4 regions of the Steroidobacter sp. genome follow, and region 1 is predicted to be linked to each of the others. Evidence: riboswitches for the same ligand, from Rfam matches in the RefSeq annotation. Region 1 holds a riboswitch; each other region holds the start of a gene.

Evidence for each region. A riboswitch is a leader RNA that binds a small molecule or an ion and turns the genes downstream of it on or off. The one in region 1 is predicted to bind cobalamin.
Region 2: it holds a riboswitch for cobalamin, as region 1 does, so the genes downstream of both, VGD45_RS24555 (cobaltochelatase subunit CobN) here and VGD45_RS25440 (ribonucleoside-diphosphate reductase subunit alpha) in region 1, are expected to answer to the same signal.
Region 3: it holds a riboswitch for cobalamin, as region 1 does, so the genes downstream of both, cobD (threonine-phosphate decarboxylase CobD) here and VGD45_RS25440 (ribonucleoside-diphosphate reductase subunit alpha) in region 1, are expected to answer to the same signal.
Region 4: it holds a riboswitch for cobalamin, as region 1 does, so the genes downstream of both, VGD45_RS24510 (TonB-dependent receptor plug domain-containing protein) here and VGD45_RS25440 (ribonucleoside-diphosphate reductase subunit alpha) in region 1, are expected to answer to the same signal.

The regions. Positions count from the first base shown of each region.
Region 1 is NZ_DASWTF010000041.1:20,389-24,598, reverse strand. It holds gene VGD45_RS25445 (ribonucleotide-diphosphate reductase subunit beta) at 1-104, opposite strand, end outside; gene VGD45_RS25440 (ribonucleoside-diphosphate reductase subunit alpha) at 113-2,503, opposite strand; cobalamin riboswitch at 2,718-2,952, opposite strand; gene VGD45_RS25435 (TonB-dependent receptor) at 2,995-4,210, opposite strand, start outside.
Region 2 is NZ_DASWTF010000039.1:41,249-45,458, forward strand. It holds gene cobT (nicotinate-nucleotide--dimethylbenzimidazole phosphoribosyltransferase) at 1-835, opposite strand, end outside; gene cobU (bifunctional adenosylcobinamide kinase/adenosylcobinamide-phosphate guanylyltransferase) at 862-1,455, shown strand; cobalamin riboswitch at 1,465-1,681, shown strand; gene VGD45_RS24555 (cobaltochelatase subunit CobN) at 1,662-4,210, shown strand, end outside.
Region 3 is NZ_DASWTF010000041.1:162,457-166,666, forward strand. It holds gene VGD45_RS26060 (arginase family protein) at 1-830, opposite strand, end outside; gene cobD (threonine-phosphate decarboxylase CobD) at 1,059-2,117, opposite strand; cobalamin riboswitch at 2,233-2,419, opposite strand; gene VGD45_RS26070 (P1 family peptidase) at 2,537-3,736, shown strand; gene VGD45_RS26075 (tetratricopeptide repeat-containing sulfotransferase family protein) at 3,843-4,210, shown strand, end outside.
Region 4 is NZ_DASWTF010000039.1:34,699-38,908, reverse strand. It holds gene VGD45_RS24525 (DUF3379 family protein) at 1-414, shown strand, start outside; gene VGD45_RS24520 (hypothetical protein) at 453-710, opposite strand; gene VGD45_RS24515 (DoxX family protein) at 887-1,354, shown strand; cobalamin riboswitch at 1,376-1,575, shown strand; gene VGD45_RS24510 (TonB-dependent receptor plug domain-containing protein) at 1,694-3,652, shown strand; gene cobD (threonine-phosphate decarboxylase CobD) at 3,652-4,210, shown strand, end outside.

The DNA.
Region 1 (4,210 bases):
TTCTTGATCGCCGCCCGGTACATGTCGTAGAAGCGCGGGTAACGCATCGGACGCAATGTGAGATCGAAACCGGAGTCCAGCAACGACGATTTACCGGAAGTCATGACGGCGCTCACTGGCAGGCCTCGCACATTTCAGGGTTTTCCAATGAACACACCACTGCGGCTGTGTCGCTGACTTGCGCCTGCGTCGCCTGCACCGTCGTCTTGGCGATATTGGTCGCCGGGCGCGAGCGCAGGTAATACGTCGTCTTCACTCCACTCTTCCACGCGTACATATACATGCTGGAGAGCTGTCCGATCGTGGGGTTGGCGATGAACAGATTCAGCGACTGGCTCTGATCGATGTACGCGCCACGAGACGCTGCCAGGTCGATCAGTGCGCGCATCGGCACTTCCCACGCCGTGCGATAGATCGCACGCAGCGCCTCGGGAATATCAGCAATGCCTTGCACCGAACCGTCGGCGAGTTTGATCCGATTGCGGATCTCATCGGTCCACAAGCCGAGTTGCTTCAGCTCGTCCACGAGATACCGGTTCACCTGCAAGAAGTCACCCGAGAGCGTCTCCCGCTTGAACAGATTGGAAACCTGTGGCTCGATACACTCGTAGCAACCCGCGATGGATGCGATCGTGGCCGTCGGCGCGATGGCGATCAGCAGGCTATTGCGCAAGCCGTGCGCCTTGATTTCATCGCGCAACGCATTCCACTGCGCCACATCCGATGGCGTGACACCCCAGCTGTCGAACTGCAACTCGCCGTCGGCCGCGCGCGTGTCCTTGAACGCATCGTGCGCGCCAAGCTCGCGGGCCAGCTCCATCGAGGTGCGGAGCGCATGGAAGTAAATCGTCTCGGCAATGCGCGTCGACAGCTCCTTCGCCTGCGGACTGTCGAATCCCAGCCGCATCTGGAAAAACACGTCCTGCAAGCCCATCACGCCCAGTCCGACCGGCCGCCAACGCATGTTCGAGGCCCGCGCCGTCCCGATCGGATAGAAGTTCAGATCGATCACGCGGTCCAGCTGGCGCACGGCCGTCTGCACCGTTTGCGCAAGCTTGTCGAAATCGAACGAACCGTCGACCACATGCCGGCCGAGGTTGATCGAGCCGAGATTGCACACGGCGGTCTCGCCTTCGCTGGTGACCTCGAGAATTTCCGTACAGAGATTCGACAGATGAATCACGTTGCCGGCGCGCGCCGTCTGGTTGCCCGCGCGATTGCACTTGTCCTTGAAGGTCATCCAGCCGTTACCGGTCTGCGCCAGCGTGCGCATCATCCGGGCATACAGATCGCGTGCACGGACTGACTTGCGAGCCATGCCCTGCGCTTCGGCCTGGATATATGCCGCTTCGAATGCTTCGCCCCACAAGTCGGGCAGCTGCGGCACGTCCTTCGGATCGAACAGCGACCACATCTCGTCCTCTTCCACCCGATGCATGAACAGATCGCAGATCCAGTTGGCGAGGTTGATGTGATGCGTGCGACGGCCCTCGTCGCCGGTATTGTCGCGCAATTCCAGAAACGCCTCGATGTCCGCATGCCACGGTTCCAGATAAACGCAAGCCGCCCCTTTGCGCTTGCCGCCCTGATTTACCGCCGCGACCGACGAATCGAGCGTCTTCAACCAGGGCACGATGCCATTGGACAAACCATTGGTGGCGCGAATCAACGAGCCTTCCGAGCGCACCCGGTGCCACGCCACGCCGATGCCGCCGGAGAACTTGGACAGCAGTGCGATGTCCTTGTACTTGTCGTAAATGGATTCGAGCGAGTCAGCCGGAGAATCGAGCAGGAAACAACTCGACAGCTGCTCGTGCCGGGTGCCCGCGTTGAACAGCGTCGGCGAACTGGGGATGTAATCCAACGACGAGAACACGTGATAAAGGTCGATAGCTTCGTGCACGTTGGTGCTCAACGCGCAGGCGATGCGCATCCAGAACTGTTGCGGCGACTCCAGCGCGAGCCGGCGCGTCGGATGTTTGAGCAGATAACGGTCGTACAGCGTCTTCAGGCCGAAGTACTCGAACTCCTGCGTACGGCGCGCGTCGATGGCGTCGTTCAACTTACGCGCATTGCTCTCGACAAAGCTCATCACACGTTCGTTGATCAGCCCCACATCGAAGCCGAGGCGGATGGACTGCGAGAACGAGTACACGCCCTGCCCCTGCACTTCCTTGTCGATGAACCCCGCCAGTAACCGCGCCGCGAGTCGCGAATACTCCGGCTCCTCGAACGTGAACGAAGCGGCCGTGCGGATCGATAACTCATCCAACTCGCGCGTGGTCGCGCCGTCGTAGAGACCCGCGATTGTCTTCAGCGCCACTCGCATGGGATCGACTGCATCGAGGCTGTCCGCACAACGCGAAACAGCGCGAACGATCTTGTTGACGTCGACCGCTTCGCGCTCGCCATTGCGCTTGGTGACGCGCATCTGCGTGCGAGCCGAATGCGGCGGCGTCAAATGAAAATCGGCCTGATGAGAATCGGCGAGCGTTGCCATCATGTTCTTGTCCCCGAATCGATGGGGCTCGCGGACAAAAGACGACGAACAGCCCGCGCGCTCGGCACGAACCGTTACGACGGCCTTCGCTCCCGCGAGCGAGATCGGGTTATCGATGGAGGAATGCGGACAACGGAGACGCGCTTGCCTGCGAACGCAGCGACGCGAACATCCGCCTGCCCTTTCCCACGAGAGCCCGACAGCCTGTGCGCGCCTCGTCGACGCGCGATCCTCGGCAGGTCTTCGGGCTCATGGGCTTCGGTTACTTCTCGTAGCCGACCTACTTGGCGCCGCTTCCCAGGCTTCGAAGCCCAGTGCATTTCACGCCGTTCGTTCCCAATTACCGCTGCGGGGCAGCCCCGGAATGCGCGCCATGGCTAGCGCGGTCACCGGGTTCCCTTTTCAGCCTGCTCCAAAATACTGGGGCAGGCACCGAGGATGGACACAAGATATTGTGGTTCTCGGCGGGCGTCAACACCGACGACGCGACCGAACTAAAAGCTGGCGCTGAGTGTCACCCGAACCGTGCGCGGCTCGACGGGGTGGAAATGAATGTCTTCCACCGGCTCGGTCTCGTTGGCGAGCTGCGATTCATAGAAATACGTGATGTCGTTATCTTCGCTATCGAACACGTTGTAGACGGCCGCGCTGATTTTGTACCGCTGCCAGAACCGATAGCCGGCCTCCAGGTTCACGAGCGTGGTCGAACTCGAACGCACGCGATTGTCTTCGATGAGCGGCGCCGAGCCGAAGTGACGGAAGCGCGCGCCGCCGAACCAGCCCCTAGGATGATCGATGGCCAATCCCAGCGACGCGACGTTTTCGACGGCGCCTGGAATTCGGTCGCCTGCAGGGTCGTAGTCACCGAAGCGTGCGTGTGACCATGCGAGGTCCGCGTCAACGATGAACCAGCTCAGTGGATTCCAGATCACGGCAGCTTCGATGCCACGGCGCTCGCTGGCCCGGCTGGCTTCGGTCGTCCCGGCATCGCCGACGAACAGCAACTCGGAATCGAGCTTCAAGCTCCACAACGACACGCTGAACTGCGTGTTGGGCACCAGCGCCGTGCGCACTCCAACATCCAATCCGGTAGCACCCACGAGCGCATCTACCCTCTCCGCCGGTGTGACGCCGTCGGTCGGGTCGACCTGAATGGTCGTGCCGCGCGCGTCATTGCTGTGAAAGCCTTTGCCGGCGTTGAAAAAGAACTCCGTCTTGCTCCAAGGGCCGAGCACGAGCGAGAACTTCGGGCTTGCGATGGAATCGCTCTCGTCGCCTGAGTTTTGCGGGAGGCTCGCATCCACGTCGAACTCGAAGCGATCCGCGCGCAGCCCCACCGTCGTCCGCACATGGTCGCTCCAACGAGTGTCCAGACTACCGTAAACGCCATAGCTCGTTTGCCGAACGGCGTCCTCGCGCGTCGTATCGATTCGCTCCCGAGCGACCGTGCGATACAAGCCCACTTTGTCGATATCGTCGTGACGAACCTGCAAGCCGGAAGAAAATTTCTGCGATCGCCCCAGCCAGTCGAAGTCCCGATTCCAGGACCACTCGCCGCCGTAAACCCGGCGCTGATCGACCTGTTCGAACTGATCGCCGTTCTCGGGATCGGTGAAATAAGAAAAGTTCGAGATCAGATCCAGGTCGTAATCGATTGCATACAACAGCGTCTTGGATTGGCCCCCGCCGAGCGCAGTCGTCCAGTCCGCG
Region 2 (4,210 bases), on a different contig from region 1:
GCTCGGCGGAGCAATGGCTGAAGATGCAGCGGGAACGCACTCGCGGATCGATTTCGATGGCGAGCAGCGCTGCGACAGTGACAGCGAAGCCGTCGATCACGGCGATACATTTCTCATCGGCCGTGGCGAGCAGCGCGCCAGTGATCATGGCCAGTTCGAACCCGCCGAACTCGGTGATTGTTTCGATCGGAGTGAGCTTCTCCGGCCGTCGCGCGGACGCCACCGCCAAACGTTCGCGCTTACGTGCGAGACCCACGTCGTCGAGCCCAGTGCCGCGCCCAACGCACTCGTCCAAGGACCAGCCCGTCCGCCGATGCAACAGCATGGACGCGCAGGCCGTGTTGCCGATGCCCATCTCACCAAACATCAACGCATTGGAACCTTGGCGCAGGGCGTCTTGCGCCAACGCCCGACCCGTAGCGATCGCATGCTCGCGCTGCTCGGCTGTCATCGCCGGCTCGATCCGGAAGTTGCGTGTGCCGCGGGCGGGGGCGCGAGCCAGAAGGGAAGGATGTTCGCCGATGTCGGTCGCGACTCCGGCATCGACGACGCGCAGGGTGATGCCATGCTGTCGCGCGAGTACATTGATGGCCGCTCCACCTCGCAGGTAGTTCAGCAGCATCTGGGCCGTGACCGACTGTGGGAAGGCGCTCACACCATCGGTGGCGATGCCGTGGTCGGCCGCAAATACAAACATTTGTGGCGCACGGAAAGCCGGCGTGTCGGTGTCGAGCGCGAGGCCGATGCGAACGGCGAGCGTCTCCAGCGTGCCTAATGAGCCCTGCGGCTTGGTGCGCGTGTCGAGTCGGCGTTGCAAGGCGGCGTTGGTTATCATATCGGTTGGAACTGTGAGTGCGGGCAATGAAAGACAACGAGTCAGGTGAGCGAACTTCGGCCGGGCGACGGCTGATTCTGGGTGGCGCGCGCTCCGGGAAGACCGCTCACGCCATCGCGTTGGCCAGGTCGCTGTCGGCGGCGCGAGGCATCTCCGTGACATATGTTGCCACGGCGCAAGCCCTCGATCAGGAAATGCAACATCGCATCTCGCTGCATCGTGCCGAGCGGCCGGCAACATGGCGAACCTTAGAAGCACCAGCCGGCCTTGCGCAAGCACTGCGCGATCACAGCGAGCCCGCCATCCTGGTCGTCGACTGCATGACGCTGTGGTTATCGAACGCATTGCTGAAAGATTTCCGCGAGGATGCGCCGACTGCCGTGCTGCCGAACTGGGAGTCCGAGCGCAGCGAATTTTTGCAATGGCTGCAAGCAGTTCGCGGCGATGTGCTGTTGATTTCCAACGAAGTCGGCGCGGGCATCGTCCCGTTGTCGCCGTTGTCCCGCCGCTTTCAGGACGAGCAGGGGCGGTTGAATCAGGCGCTCGCGGCGGTGTGCGACCAGGTGACGCTGGTGGTGGCCGGAATCGCCGTGCCCATCAAGCCGGCGGCCGGTCATTAATTGACGAACCCAAATTGACGAACTCAGAGTTTTCGCGCACTGTGCGCGCGAACGACAAGCAATGGGAACCGGGTGCAATGCCCGGGCTGCCCCCGCAACTGTAAGCGGTGCCGCCATCGAAGCTCCTGAAACATCGGGGCTGCCACTGGGCTGAACGGCCTGGGAAGGTGATGGCAAGGCGCGAAGCCGCGAGCCAGGAGACCAGCTTGCCGTGGTCGTCTTCGTGCAGCCGGGGTGTGCTGAACGAGCGGGAATTCCTGCAGCGACGACAGACTCGGTGCACGCTGAATGGCGGCGCCGTGATGTTGGTCAGCTTCGGGGTCCTGGACGTGCGCCGCTCGCAATTCCGCTTCGTTCTCCGCCGTTCGTGCGGATTTTTGTTGCTCCTGCTGCTTCCATTGCTCGCATCGGCGGCCACGCTGGTTGCGGTCGTTTCCGAGCGCAACTCCGGCGATCTCGCGCAGGCGGCTCGCGATTTCAATCGACGCCTGCCACAACATCGGCTGGTCTTTCGAACGACGGCGCAGATCGATGCGTTGAGCGACGCGCAGTTGCAGGAACTGATCGGCGGCGCGGATGCGCTGCTGCTCGCAACGGTGTTCAAGGAAACGGCCCAGCGCATTCAGGCATTGCTGCCGGAAGCGCAGGCGCGCGAGGTTATTGCTGTGGCTGGCGATCCTGCGCTTGGGCGTCAAAGTCGATGGCGCGGCAAACGTTTGTTTGCTGAAGAAGATCCGCGGTATGCGGAGTTGTCATCTCTCACCGCTGAGAAGGATGCTAGCGCGGAAACCGTCGCTGCCGCAGTTCGACGCCATCCACAGCTGACGCCTTGGATTCAAGGGCGAGCCTACTGGCAGAACCGCGGCGAATCGAATCTGATTTCGTTGCTGGCATTGCTCCTGTCCGAGCAGGATCGAGCGGCCGCCGCGGCCATCAAGCCCGTCGAAGATGCGCTGCCCATGCGCTTTCACTATCGGGGCGAATGGTTCACAGCCCAAACGCTTCCGTTGGCTGGGGGCCGGCGCGTCGTCGCGGTGCTCGAGGATCAGCACGCCGACGTCGTTTTGAGCGAAGCGATCTGCCGCGCGCTGAGCGAGCGATCCTTGGACTGCCTAACTGTGCTTGCTGGTTGGGGCAAGCCGAGCAGCGACGCGCTCGCGATCTTGCGTGACAAAGTCGGCGCTCGCCTGGGCGCAATCGTGTCGGTGCAGGACTTCATCGTCGGTGGCAGCAGCGATCGCGCGGTCGCGACTCGGCATCTCGATCAATTGGATGTGCCGGTGCTGAAGGCGTTGCGCTTGCACGATGTCACCGCCGACGGTTGGCGAATGTCCGAGCACGGCCTTGCTTGGGACAGTGTTTATTACCGCGTGGCCATGCCGGAGCTGCAAGGTATCAGCCAGCCTATCGTGGTCGCTGCCGCGGCCGCCGCGCAAGTGGATGCGCTCACTGGCATCGCCGTCACGCAAGTGGCGGCTATCCCCTCGCAGGTGGGCCAGCTGACTGCGCGCATCGACCGATGGATTCGTTTGCAGCAGACCAAGAACGCCGACAAGCACGTTGCCATTGTTTATTACAACCATCCGCCGGGGCGTCACAACATCGGCGCGGACAATCTCGACGTGCCGGCCTCGCTGCTGGAAATTCTGCGCGCAATGAAGCGCGAGGGCTATGACACCGGGCCGTTGCCTGAGTCATCCGCCGCGTTGCTGGAGAAATTGCAGCAGGATGGTGTGAATCTTCCCGAGCAGGGCGATGTGTTGCGAGCGATGGCGGCGCGCGTCGCCAACGTCAGCGCCGATCAATACGCGAAATGGTTCGCGACGCTGCCCGAAGCTTTGCAGAAAGAAATGACGGGCGGCCCGTTAGCCTTGCTGCAAGCAAACGTGTCGGCCGCTCAGGCGGCTCGCTTGCCGCAAGAAGCGCGCGGGCAAGTCACGCGCACGTTGCATGAGGTCGAGCATTTGCTGGAAGGCGCTCAGCATCCTGCTCGCGCTCGGGCCTTGGACCTGGTTCAGCAGCTCCAGGCGGCTTATGAAATTCAGCTGACCAAGGGCGGTAACGAAGCGCGCATCGACTCGCTGACTCGCGCCATTGCCGCCACGGGCATCGAGGGGTTGCGCGGCTGGGGCGAGTTGCCGGGCAATGTCATGGTGAACAAAGGCAAGTTGGTGTTGCCAGGCGTGCGCTTCGGCAAAGTGTTCGTGGGTCCACAGCCGCCGCGCGGCTGGGAGTTGAACGAGGAGTTGCTACACGCCAACACCAGCATCCCGCCGACGCACCAGTATCTCGCTTTCTATTTCTGGCTGCGCCATGAGTTTCGCGCGGATGCCATCGTGCATCTCGGGCGGCATTCGACATATGAGTTCCTGCCGCGCAAAGGCGTCGGTCAGGATGAGCTCGATTATCCGGCGCTCATCGCCGGCGACATTCCCGGGATCTATCCCTACATCGTCGATGGGGTGGGCGAGGGGCTGCAGGCGAAGCGACGGGGATTGGCTGTGATCGTGGATCATTTGATTCCGCCTCTCACCGCGACGCCGCTCTACGACGACCTCTTGCGCCTGCGACAACTGGTGGAGAGCTACGAGTCATCGAACAATCCGGCGTTGCGCAAGCAGGCAGCTGCGTCCATGCGCGGCCTGATCGATGAGTTGCATCTCAAGGACGCCTTGACCGCCAGCATGGATGCGGAGCTGAAGGTGCGCGGCATCTCGTTCGAACAGGCGGACGATGAGTTGCTGGTGCACGAGAT
Region 3 (4,210 bases), 140 kb from region 1:
GCGTTGTAGATGGTGACTTCGAGCCCGACGGCGCGGCCGCTGGCGAGCGCCATCGTCAGCACCGTCGCCAGCTCTTCGGGTTGCAGGCCGCCCGGTAGTCGGAAATCCACCGCGGGCATGACGGCGTCGTCGAGACAGTCAGCATCCACATGTATCCAGAATCCGTCCAGCTCGGCCCTGCTCACGTGTGCGATTGCCTCCCGCGCTGCTGCGGTGATGCCGATCTTGCGAATCGTCGGCAGGTCGTATGACCGCAGCTCCTTCGGCAGCGGCTGGCTGCCGTATTCAGCTTGATCTTCAGCGTCTCGAAAGCCAAACGCCACGGCATCGGTCGGCTTGATGAGCGGTGAACGACCTTCGAAGTCGATAAGAAGTCTAGGTCCGTGCCCCGTGACGAACGCGAGGTCCATCGATGCCGCTTCCCCGTAGGGATCCGCCTCCGGTTGAAAAAAGTCGGCCTGGCCATCGATGAACAGCAATCCATACCGGCCGCGTCGGTGCAGCGCCAGTGCAGTGCCTAGAACGATGGAACAATCGCCGCCCAGCACGATCGGAAATTCTCCGTCGCTCAACAGCGGTCCCACGGCATCCGCGAGTTTCCTGGTGTAGCTGGCGATGGCGGCAGCGTTCATTACTTTGGTTTCGGGGTCGCGATCCGGACTACGCGGCACGCCCGGTTCGACATGTCCGGCCCCGCGAGCGCGCAGCCGTTGCGCCAACCCATGGCCGAGCAGTACGGCCGGAAGCTGCTCGACGCCACTAGAGCGCAAACCAAACGTCGAGGGGGCCTCCAGGATTGCATAGCGAGCAGTCGGGACTTGTTCATGCATGTCTGCTGCCTCGAGTCTGAAGCTATGTTTCACAACATCTACCGTGCGCAGATGTTCCCGGCGGCGTGTGTGTATCCGATTTTGGCGGGATTGAACAAAGCGGGATGCGGGCCGGGGCGGGGGGCGCGAGTTCGTAGCAGCCGACCCAGCGAACGGCCGTAGCGCTGGTTTGCGGGGTGGTTGATTCAGGACCGAGCCCTGTGTGCTTTAGCAGTGCGAATCTCGGGTTCACGGCCTGGCCCTCAACGTGTCTCGCAGGCGCCGCCACGCTGCGTCACCGTGCGGCAGGCCAAAGCGCAGCAGCTTGATATCGTGATTGAACGGTCGCGCTAGAATTCCCGCTCGTAGCAATTGATTGAAGCGAGCCGGCGCGAGTTCGCTCCGCGCCAGTCGAAACAGGCTGGCGCCACCGACGATGTCGAAGCCGCTGCGAATCAATAACGCGTCGAGCTTGCGAGCGGCGCTTCGCAATCGAACGCGCGTGCGCTCGGCCCACAGCGGGTCGGTGTACGCCGCAAGCCCGGCGGCGATCGCATCGGCGGCAACGGGCCAATCGCCGAGCGCTGCTCGAATCCGTGCGATGAGTGCCGGCGCTGCAATCGTAAATCCAAGTCGAACGCCGGCCAGTCCGTAGAACTTGCCGAAGGAGCGGAGCACGATGATGCGCGGATAGCGTTCGGTGCCCGCGAGATCAGCGACGCTACAGGATGGGTCCGCATCCGCGAACGCTTCGTCGATCACGAGATAACCATCGTGCGCGGCAATCCTGTCGTGAGCTTCGAGCAACTGCTCACGCGGGGTGATGGAACCGTCAGGACTATTGGGATTGACGAGTGTGACTACCGTGCCCGGTGCGAGTGACGCTCGCTCGATGCTGTAGACACGTCCGACAGGCACGCCGAGCCTTTGCCACGAATCCGTGTGCGAAGTGTACGTCGGCCAGACAATCTTGGCCTCGGTCACCGATGGCAGCACATGGGGCAACAATCTCACCACGGTTTCGGAACCTGCAGTCGCAAGAATGCGCTCGGGATTGTCGACACCGAAAGCACGGGCAGCGGCTGCTTCGAGTTTCTGCAGTTCCTGAAATTCAGGCAGTCGTGCGCGTGCTTGTGCGCTCGCGCGTGGCGCCGGATAGGGATTCGGATTGATCGCGGTCGACAGATCGATCCACGGCTTCGGCGCATCGGGACACAGCGAGCGAGCGTCAGTCAGACGGCCGCCGTGCTGAGTGAAGGGAGCGGGCGCGAACTGCGCGAGTCCGCCGGTGCTATCGACCGAACGCATGATGAGTAGAGTTCCAATGCAAAGCGACTCCCATGGGATCGCCTCGCTCGCGAGCGCGACCCACACCGGTCGTCACTCGGGAACTCCCGTTCGCTCGGCGCACCCCGGCCGATGAATGGACGACTTGCGCCGAGCAGGTCTCCTGGCTCGCGGCTCAACTCCAGCGCCACCTTCCCAAGCCGACAGGCTCAGTGGTATCTGGCGCGGCACATACCGCTCACAGTTGCGGGGGCAGCCCGGGTATCGCACCCGGTTCCCGTTTCAATCCCACCACGGTGGGAACTCGACGTGCGCAAAGCATGCTGGCGCGGCGTGCGAGGGTCAATCAATGAATTCGTATGGCGGGGATCAAGGAAATTTATGGCCGGCCGGTCGAGGAGCACGCACAATCGATCGACCTGACACTGGGGAAGAACACAATGAATCGACGCAAGCTCGCCCTGCTGTTCGTTTGTTTGTTCGCCGCTTCGAGCCCCGCGCTTGCGGAGGGACCCCGCGCCCGTGACATTGGTATCCCGCTCGCGGGCAAGCCGGGCGCGCTCAATGCAATCACCGATGTGGCGGGCATCGAAATCGGACAGGTGACGTTGATCGGTGGCGAGGGTGCACTTCAGCGCGGCAAGGGGCCGGTGCGTACCGGCGTTACCGCCATCATTCCTCGTGGCAAAGATTCCACCGCGCCGGTGTACGCTGGCTGGGAGACCAGCAATGCCGCGGGCGAAATGACCGGCACGATCTGGCTGGAGGAGCGCGGTTATCTCGACGGGCCGATCATGATCACCAACACGCACAGCGTCGGCGTGGTGCGCGATGCTGTCGTTGGCTGGATCGTGGACAAGAAGTGGCCGGGCTCCTGGTTCACGCCGATGGTTGCGGAGACCTACGACGGCTTCCTCAACGACACTGACGGCTTCCACGTGAAGCGCGAGCATGCGCTGGATGCATTGCAGATCGCCAAATCCGGTCCGGTCGCCGAAGGCAGCGTGGGCGGCGGCACCGGCATGGTGTGTTTCGGCTTCAAAGGCGGTATCGGCACGTCATCCCGCATCGTTACCACCACGGTGGGGCAATACACCGTCGGCGTGCTGGTCCAATGTAACTTCGGCTTGCAGGCGGACCTGCGGATCGCCGGGGCGCAGGTCGGCCAGGAGCTCAAGGGTCGCTATGCTGCTTGCCGCTCGCAGCCTTCGGGAATTGAAAAATTGCCCGAGTGCAAGCCAGGCGCCGAGAAGCCGGGCGACGGCTCCATGATCGCGGTGATCGCCACCGATGCGCCGTTGTTGCCGCATCAACTCAAGCGTCTCGCCAAGCGTCCAGCTCATGCGATGGGTCGCCTGGGCGACATCGGGCGCGAAAGCTCCGGTGATATTTTCGTCGCGTTCTCCACTGCTAATCCGCAACTGCACAGCCAACAAATGGACAACATCTCGGTCGCTGCTTACCCGAATCCGCTGTTGAACTCGATCTTCGAGGGCGCGGTCCAGGCCACCGAGGAAGCCATCCTCAATGCCATGGTTGCGGCGAAGACCATGACCGGCCGCGACGGACATCGAGTCTACGGTCTGCCGCACGATGAGGTTCGAGCCATCCTGAAGCGTGAAGGTAAGGCGGGGCGCTGACCGCCGGCTCATAAGACGCGGTTATGAGCGGCATTACCCGAAATTGTTTTCGACCAAATCGGCGACGTGTTAAGAATCGAAGCCCGAGCATCGCACGGGTCGTCTCATGTCATCTCATCCGGAGATCGAAGCGCACAAACTGATGTCGGCGGGTCGATTCGCGGACGCGCTGCCGTGGGCGCAGGCCGCCGTGGCGGGCCAGCGCATGTGCCAGCCGACGCATGGCATGCTTGCGACGATACTGTTGCAGTTGGGCCGCCGTGACGATGCCGAGTCGGTGATTGCCCGAGCGCTCGAATGTCAGCAAGGGCCTGCCGACGCATACGACGCGCTGGCGCACGTGTCTGCACTACTGGGACAGCATGAGCGCTCGAATGCACTGTACCGGCGCACGGTCGACCTGGCGCCGAAGGATCCTCGGTTCTGGCACAACCTTGCATCGAGCGAGCGCAGCCTGGGACGGTTGCGGGAGGC
Region 4 (4,210 bases), on a different contig from region 1:
TCACTGTGGCTGCTGACACCTCGAGAAAGCTTCGCCCAAGAAGCCATCGCTCACATGAAACACGAGCAGTTCTCGATGGTCCGCACGTCGGAAACTGTCGATGCAGCACGCCTCGAGCAGATCATGTCGGCAGCGCGAATGCGTTTGAAGCCGGGCGCAGCGCGAGTTTCATACGCTCAGTACTGTGAATTCCGCGGCCAGCGAATTCCACATCTCGTCGTGCAGACCGGGCAAGGACCGGTCACCGTGCTGGTGGTGCCTCATGCGCCCACCCAGAAGCAGGAGCGAATCGACGAAGAAGGCTTCGAAGGCATGATCGTGCCCGCGCCGCGCGGCGTGATCGTGGTGCTGGGTAAGGAGGTGCCGGTGGACGATGTCGCGTGGACGGTATTGAGCGCGCTGGAATACCGGTGAGATGGGCGCTGGCGAACCAGCGCCCCAAACACATCAGCTCAGCTCGGCTTCTTCATCTTGGCCTTGGCCGCATCGCACTCGGCCTTGGTCATCAGCAAATAACCCTTGCCCTTGCACGAGTTCTGCCCCTGGCACGCATTGGTGGCCGTGCCGCAGGCCGAGTGGCCCTTACACGCATTGACGCCTTCGCATTTGACTTTGGCTTCGTCCGCCGCGTTGGCGGTCATCGCCACGCTGCTGAAAAGCAATGCAGCGGCGGCAGCCATGGCGGCGCGAGTGGCTTTTTGAGTGCTCATGAATCTTTCTCCTCGATGATTATTGGACGTATGCGGTGAAACGGATCGTCAGCGATGCCGCGAACAGCATCTAGCGCACCAGACCGGGCCGGTCGCCATTGCATTACATCCTGGCGAAGTAATAAGCCAGCCACGCCACCGGTCTATAGCCTGACACTGTCTTACCGGAGCTGAACATGCTGAGCGACGCTTTGATGGACCCGAACAGCACGTGGGCGCGCCTGCTGGACAAACTCCAGGCGCCGTTCGCGCTGGCCTCGCGAGTGTACGTGAGCTGGGTGTTCCTGAAATCGGGCTATCTCAAGCTGTCGGACTGGGACAGCACGATCGCCTTGTTCGAATACGAATATCGCGTGCCGCTGCTCTCGCCTCACCTGGCGGCTATCGCCGGCACCGCGGGCGAGCTGGTGTTCCCCACCCTGCTCATCCTCGGCCTGTTTGGCCGGATCAGCGCGCTCGGCCTGCAGGCCGTCAACGTGCTGGCGGTCGTTTCCTATGCGCACGTTCTGTACCAGGAGGGCTTTGCGGCCGCCATCGGCCAGCATTACTTCTGGGGGTTTATCCTGCTGGTGCTGGCCATCTATGGCCCGGGCCCGTGGTCGCTGGACCAATGGCTGCACCGGCGGCGGGCAGGCCGGGCTTGACGATTGCCCGCCCGAACCGCATCCTCGCGCCGCGCGACAAGTTCCCCATCAGGGGATTCAAAGGGAACTCGGGTGTGAAGCCCGGGCTGCCCCCGCAACTGTAAGTGGTTCGCCGCGCGTCAAAAAACCACTGGCGAGGCCGACGGAAACGGGCCCGCCGGGAAGGTGACGCGAGGACTTCAGCCACCAGCCAGGAGACCTGCTTGCCGCCGTCGTCCATCGATCGGCCGGGGTGTGCCGAGAGAGCGGGAATTTTCCCTGTAGAGGCGACCGGTGCATGGGTCGCGACGCGTTTCGAGTTGCAGCCCGTGCGGTTTGTAACTTGCCGCGGAGCCTTTTGTGTCCACCCATCGCTTTGCCCATCGGGCCTCTTCTCGTCTTCTCGCCATTTCCATTTCCTTGCTGTTGCATCCGGCGTTGTCAGCCAGCGCCGCCGGTGTCGATGACGACGTCGAGGACGTCGTCGTCACCGCGAACCGCATCCAGCAACAAACCGCACGCGTTGGCGATTCGGTGACGTTGATTACTGCGGAGGAACAGCGCCGCAGCCAGAAAACGGCCCTCTCCGATCTGATCGCAATGACGCCCGGCGTGACCGTTACCCGTAACGGCGGGCTTGGCGCCACGACGGCGCTTCGTATTCGCGGCGCGGAGACGGATCAAACTCTCGTGCTCATCGACGGCGTGAAAGTCAACGATCCGTCGCAAGCCAGCGGCGGCTTCAACTTCGGCAATCTGATCGCGACCGAGTATGCAAACATCGAGGTGCTGCGGGGCCCGCAATCCACGTTGTGGGGCAGCCAGGCCATCGGCGGCGTAGTTCACATCGTCACGCCCACGCCCGAAGGCCCGCTGTCCGGATCTCTGGCGGTAGAAGGCGGGACTCACGAGAGCGCGTTCGTTCGCGGCTATGCTCAGGCCGGCGGCGATCGCTTCGCGTGGCGAGTGGCCGGCGGCTATTTGACCAGCGATGGAATCTCCGCGTTCAGCCGTGAACGTGGCGGTCGCGAGCAGGACGGTTATCGCAACGTCGGTTTCAACGTGCGCGGCATTCTGCATCTCACTGAGAATATTTCCGCGGAAGTGCGTTCGACCTGGAGCGACGGACGCTCGGAGTACGACGGTTTCCGAGCGCCGCTGTTCGACTTGACCGATACGCCGGAGCACGACAAGACCGAAGAGCTGGCGAGCTACGCGGGCTTGAATATCTCCGCGTTCGACGGACGCTTCGAGAATCGCATCGGCTTCTCTTACACGGACACGGATCGCCAGAATTTCGATCCCAGCTCGACCGTGCCGCTCACGTTCGACGCCAGTGGCAAAAACGAGCGCTGGGAATATCAGGGCACGTTGCGCGTCTCCGATCGGCTCACTGGTATCGTCGGCCTGGAATCGGAACGTTCCGACATGAGCTCCGCGTCGCCCACGGAGTTCGAGCCGAATCCCACGCCAGTCGCGGACGATGTGCAGATCGACAGCGTGTATGGACAGATTACTGCGACGCCGATCGACGCTGTGACGTTGAGCGCGGGCGTTCGCCACGACGATCACGACACGTTCGGCGGCAACACCACCAACCGCGCGTCCGTCGCCTGGTCGGCCACTTCTTCCACCATTCTGCGCGCCAGCTACGGCGAAGGTTTCAAAGCGCCCACGCTGTATCAGCTGTACAGCCTGTACGGCAACGTGAACCTCGAGCCCGAACAGGCCGACAGCTGGGACGCCGGCGTGGAGCAACGCTTCTTCGATTCGAAACTGGCCGTATCGGCGACCTACTTCGACCGCGACACGGACAACATGATCGACTTCGTGTCCTGTTTCCGGGTGACCACGCCGGAATGCCTGGCGAAACCGGACGGTTATTACGAGAACGTGCAAAAGACCAATGCGGAAGGCGTCGAGCTCGCACTGAATGCGCAGCTCACCGAACGATTGGTCCTCTCCGCGAATTACACGAACATGGAGACGGAGAACACTGCGCGCGGCACTGCAAACTTCGGGCGCTCGCTGCGGCGTCGTCCGAACGAAACGGCCAATGCGCAACTGAGCTACGACTGGCCCATCGGCCTCACGACTACAGTGGCCGTACAGCATGCTGGCCGCAGCTTCGAGGATGCCGCCAACAGGATCATTTTGGACGGCTACACACTGTTCGACTTCCGCGCTTCATATGCCGTCAGCGATTCGCTGGAGGTGTTTGGCCGGATCGAGAACGCGTTCGACGACGAGTACGAAACCGTCTTTGAGTACGGCACGCCCGGCCGCACGTACTACGGCGGCGTCCGGCAGCGGTTCTGATGAACAGCGGCGCCGATATCGCAGCCGGCCGATTTGCCCATCACGGCGGTCGGCTGTGCGTCGCGCGCTCGCTGTTTCCAAACGTGCCGCAGCCGTGGATCGATCTGTCCACAGGGATCAATCCATCGGCGTACCCAGCGCCGCGAGCTTCGGCTCGCGAGCGCAATCGTCTGCCTGAGCCGACCGAGCTGGCGAGATTGGAATCCGTGGCCGCCGCGGCTTTCAACGTCGATGATCCTTCACGGGTGGTGGCGACCGCCGGGACGGAGAATGCACTACGACTGCTGCCGTATGTGATGAAGATGGCTGCGGCCGTTGTCGCTGGTCCGACTTATAGCTCGCATGCAGACGCTTGGTCTCGCGCCGGAATCGAAACGCAGGTTTGCGCAGACGCGGACTTGATGGCGCGGGCCGTCGCGAACAGCGCATCGAGCGGGCGCGATGCCGCGCCCGGCAGAATTGGCGGCGGCGATGTCGCGACAGCGATGACCGTCGTCAATCCAAACAACCCCGATGGGCGCGTGCTTGCTCGAGAGCAGTTGCAGTCGTTGCATGACT